2 regions of the Synechococcus sp. CS-197 genome follow, and region 1 is predicted to be linked to the other one. Evidence: predicted binding sites of a transcription regulator. Region 1 holds the regulator's gene; the other holds the start of a gene.

What was found. The regulator NtcA, encoded in region 1, controls nitrogen genes in cyanobacteria. The targets are predictions, from matches to a motif close to GTANCNNNNGNTAC.
Region 2: the regulator NtcA is predicted to act here: its motif matches at 1,335-1,348, upstream of glnA (type I glutamate--ammonia ligase).

The regions. Positions count from the first base shown of each region.
Region 1 is NZ_JAHLZC010000009.1:25,272-27,672, forward strand. Features, by position in the region: gene rph (ribonuclease PH) at 1-633, shown strand, start outside; gene ntcA (global nitrogen regulator NtcA) at 709-1,443, shown strand; gene KQ296_RS02495 (DUF3084 domain-containing protein) at 1,501-2,401, shown strand, end outside.
Region 2 is NZ_JAHLZC010000021.1:379,553-381,953, forward strand. Features, by position in the region: gene KQ296_RS12385 (alanine--glyoxylate aminotransferase family protein) at 1-571, opposite strand, end outside; gene KQ296_RS12390 (allophycocyanin subunit beta-18) at 669-1,193, opposite strand; gene glnA (type I glutamate--ammonia ligase) at 1,407-2,401, shown strand, end outside.

The DNA.
Region 1 (2,401 bases):
GTGATCGTGCGCACCGGCCGAACCGCTGTGCTCTGCAGCGTTTGCCATGAAGAAGGCGTGCCCCGTTGGCGCCGTGACCAGGGCCTCGGCTGGCTCAGCGCGGAATACCGGCTGCTTCCGGGGTCCACCCCCGAACGCCAGCGACGGGAATGGCTCAAGCTCTCCGGCCGCACCCAGGAGATTCAACGCCTGATCGGTCGCAGCTTGCGCGCAGCACTCTCCATGGAGGCACTTGGGGAGAACACCCTGCTGATCGACTGCGACGTGATTCAGGCTGATGCGGGCACACGCACGGCCTCGGTCACTGGAGCCTGGCTTGCCCTGCAGAACGCCTGTGAATCCCTCGTGAAGCAGGGAGTGCTGCAGAGCAATCCGGTCTGCTCGCAGGTGGCAGCCGTTTCGGTGGGACTGCTCGGAGGCGAGGCCCTGCTTGATCTGGATTACAGCGAGGATTCCCAGGCTGACGTGGACCTCAACGTGGTGATGAATGACAGTGGCGAGCTGCTGGAACTTCAGGGCACAGCGGAAGGCAAAGCCTTCAGCAGACAGCAACTGAACCTGCTCCTCGACCGCGCGGAGCCTGGACTGAAGCAACTGATGGACGCCCAGAAGGAAGCGCTACGACTGCGCTGAGCCCCTGGAACCGTGTGCGTTGCTACAGGGTGGGAATCGATCGCTCCTTAATTTCCTTGAAGCGAGGTGCTGGCCATGCCCGAAGTAATCCGCGGCTTCAGCCGCACAGTGCCCCAGCAGGGCCGCATAGGCAACGTGAGCCTCGCCAACGCACCCGCTCCCACCAGCAGAACCCTGTTGGAGGTGATCCGCGACCTCGACGGTGCCAACACGGAGCTGATCGAACGCAACAAGACCATTTTCTTCCCCGGCGATCCGGCGGAAAAGGTGTATCTGATCCGACGAGGTGCAGTGCGCCTCTCTCGCGTTTATGAGTCAGGGGAAGAGATCACCGTGGCGCTGCTTCGAGAGAACAGCCTGTTCGGTGTGCTCTCCCTGCTCACCGGCCATCGCTCTGATCGCTTCTACCACTCCGTGGCCTTCACGAGAGTGGAAATGGTCACGGCTCCCGCCACCTCGGTCCGCCAAGCCATCGAAGCCGATACCTCGGTTGGACTGCTCTTGCTGCAGGGACTCTCCAGCCGAATCCTCCAAACGGAGACCATGATCGAGACGCTCACCCACCGCGATATGTCGTCCCGCCTGGTGAGTTTTCTGCTGGTGCTTTGCCGCGACTTCGGCATTCCTGGAAGCCAGGGGATCACCATCGATCTGCGGCTGTCGCATCAAGCCATCGCCGAGGCCATCGGATCCACCCGAGTCACGATCACTCGTCTGCTTGGAGACCTTCGCAATTCAGGGCTCGTGGAGATTGACCGCAAAAAAATCACGGTTCTCGATCCAATTGCCCTGGCCAAACGCTTCAGTTGAACGTTGGACAGGTGAAGATAGCGGCGTTCAAGCTGCACGCCCTGCGATGAATTCTCTGTGACCGGCTGGTTACTGCTGCTGTCATTGCTGGTGCTTGGGGGTGTGCTCTCGACCTTGGGGGATCGCCTCGGCTCCAAGGTGGGCAAGGCACGCCTGAGCCTTTTCGGCCTGCGTCCCCGCCAGACCGCGGTGGTGATCACCGTGCTCACCGGCAGCTTGATCAGCGTCCTCTCCCTGGGGCTGATGCTGCTCGTCAGCAGGCAGTTGCGCGTCGGCCTGTTTGAGTTGAACGACCTTCAGGCGCGCCTGCGCAGCAGCCGTGCCGATCTCAAGTCCAGTCGGTCGGCACAGCGACAGTCCAGACGACAACTGGAGACAGCGCGCAAGGATGAGATTGAAGTGCGTCGTCGCCTTGAGGAAGCGCGCAAACAAGCCACGGAGCTGAGAGACACCCTCAAACCCCTGCAGGAGCAAACCCGCCGACTGGAAGCCGAACGACAACGCCTGAGCCAGGACGTTCGCCAACGCGATGACGAAATCCGCAGAACCGACCGCGAGCTCGCCGCGGTGCGGGATCGCATTCGCTCCGGCGAAGCCGAATTGAAACAGCTCGAAGACAATCTTCTGGCCCTGCGCCGCGGCAACGTGGCCATCAGCAGTGGTCAGCCCTTGGCAACAGTCACGCTCAGGCTTGAACGCCCTGACCAGGCGCGCCAGGTAATCGACCAGGTGTTGCGGGAAGCCAATCTTCAGGCCTATCAGCAGGTTTTGCCGGGGCAAACACCCGACAAGCAGATCCTCTTGGTGCCCCGTCAGGACATCAAACGCCTGGAAGACGCCATCCGCAAACCAGGCACCTGGGTTGTGCTGCTGCGCTCGGCCGCCAACGTGCTCCAGGGGGAAACGGTTGTGTATGCCTTTCCTGAGGTCAGGCCGAACCTCACCATCACCCGCGATG
Region 2 (2,401 bases), on a different contig from region 1:
TGTCGAGCAGAAGCAGACAGTCGTGCTTGCGGCAGAGGTCACCAACACCCTCCATGGGTTGGCAAACCCCTGTGGAGGTTTCTGCATGCACCATGGCCAGAATCGCCGGCTTGTGATGCTGGAGTGCAGAGTCCAGCTCGTCGAGCGTGAACGCCTCCCCCCAGGGTTTTTCAATCACGCGAACATCGGCTCTGTAACGGCCGGCCATATCCGCCAGGCGATTGCCGAAATAGCCCTTGACTGCGACCAACACGCGATCGCCGGGCTCAACTGTGTTGGCCAGGGTGGCTTCCATCGCCGCGCTTCCTGTACCGCTCATGGGCAAGGTGAGGCGATTGTCGGTCTGCCAGGCGTAACGCAGCAATTCCTGCACCTCGCCCATCAGATCCACATACAAGGGATCGAGGTGACCGATCGGCGTTCTTGCCAGTGCAGACAGAACAGTGGGATGGGCATTCGAGGGGCCTGGGCCCAGCAGGAGGCGGTCAGGCGTACTGATGGGCTCTACAGAACGGCGATGGCGCGAATCAATCTGGGGAAGAGAGTGCGTCATCGGCAGGCCGGAAACCATTAATCAGTGGTGAAAGCCTACGCATCAATCGAGCCGGTTTGAGCTGGAAAGCCCTGTTCCGATGCCGCTTGAAACGAACAGACACTCCCTAAGAAATTCAGCGCTGACGAACATCGCTGGCGGCGAGGCCCGATGCCATGTGCTCAAAAGGAGCTCGAACCAAATCCAGACTCTTGGAGGGGACACCCTCTTCCAGGAGACGTTCGCAGAGAACATCAGCAAGCAGAACCATGCTTCTCACCGTCGGTCCGGTGGGGACGCCCAAACTTTTATAGGTATCGTCCAATCCGTTCAGAACCCGCTCATTGAGAATCGTGCTGTCACCTGCAATCAAGGCGTAGCTGGCGTAGCGAAGGAAATAATCCATGTCGCGCAAGCAGGCAGCAAGACGCCGTGTGGTGTAAGCGTTGCCTCCGGGAAGCAGCAGTTCTGGATCACCCTGAAACAGACGCTGACTCGCTTCACGCACAAGTTCTGCCGCTTCACGGTTGATCAACTCAACGGCCTTCAGCCTGATGGCGGACTCATCGAGATAGCTCTCGATCCGATCGATGGCGGAGCGATCGAGGTATCGGCCGAGCTGGTCGTACCGACCGATCAATCCGGTGATGGCATCACGCATGCAGAACTCTGGCCACGTTGGCCGGAAGCTAACACCAACATCGATCCGAAACCGCTTCCAGCGCGTGGGATCCCGGGAACTTGACAGAAACGGTTACCAAGAAAGCTGTCGATCCAGCTCAACGCAGGCTAGAGAAAAAATGTACCCATTGATACAAAACCATCCCACGGCGATCCCTACGGTCATGCGGTGACCGAAGACTCACTAACGCCAATGGCTAGCACCGCCCAGGATGTACTCCGGCAGATCAAGGATGAAGGCATTGAGCTGATTGACCTCAAGTTCACTGATCTCCACGGGAAGTGGCAGCACCTCACCATCTGCTCTGACCTTCTGGAAGCGGACTCTTTCGAGGAAGGACTGGCCTTCGACGGATCCTCAATCCGTGGCTGGAAGACCATTGACGCCTCAGACATGGCGATGGTTCCCGACCCATCGACAGCCTGGATCGATCCGTTTTACAGCCATAAAACGCTGAGCATGATCTGCTCGATCCAGGATCCGCGGACGGGCACCCTGTACGACCGCTGCCCCCGCGCCCTGGCGCAGAGAGCATTGGCTTATTTATCTGGCAGCGGTTTGGCAGATAAGGCCTTTTTCGGCCCGGAGCCAGAATTTTTTCTCTTTGACGACGTTCGTTACAACTCCAGCGAGGGAGGAAGCTTTTACAGCGTTGACACCATTGAAGCGTCTTGGAATAGCGGACGCCTGGAGGAAGGTGGCAACCTCGGCTACAAGATTCAGCTCAAGGAAGGTTATTTCCCTGTTGCACCCAACGACACAGCGCAGGACATCCGTTCCGAGATGCTGTTGATGATGGCCCAACTGGGAATCCCCATCGAAAAGCATCACCATGAAGTGGCGGGTGCTGGCCAACACGAACTGGGCATGAAATTCGCCGAGCTGATCAAGGCGGCCGACAACACCATGACCTACAAGTACGTGGTTCGCAATGTGGCCAAAAAATACGGCAAAACCGCCACGTTCATGCCCAAACCCGTTTTCAACGACAACGGCAGTGGCATGCACGTGCACCAAAGTCTTTGGAAAGCCGGCCAACCGCTGTTTTTCGGAGAAGGCACAGACGCCAACCTGTCTCAAACCGCCCGCTGGTACATCGGCGGAATCCTGAAACACGCTCCGTCATTCCTGGCATTCACCAATCCCACCACCAACAGTTACAAGCGCTTGGTGCCTGGATTTGAAGC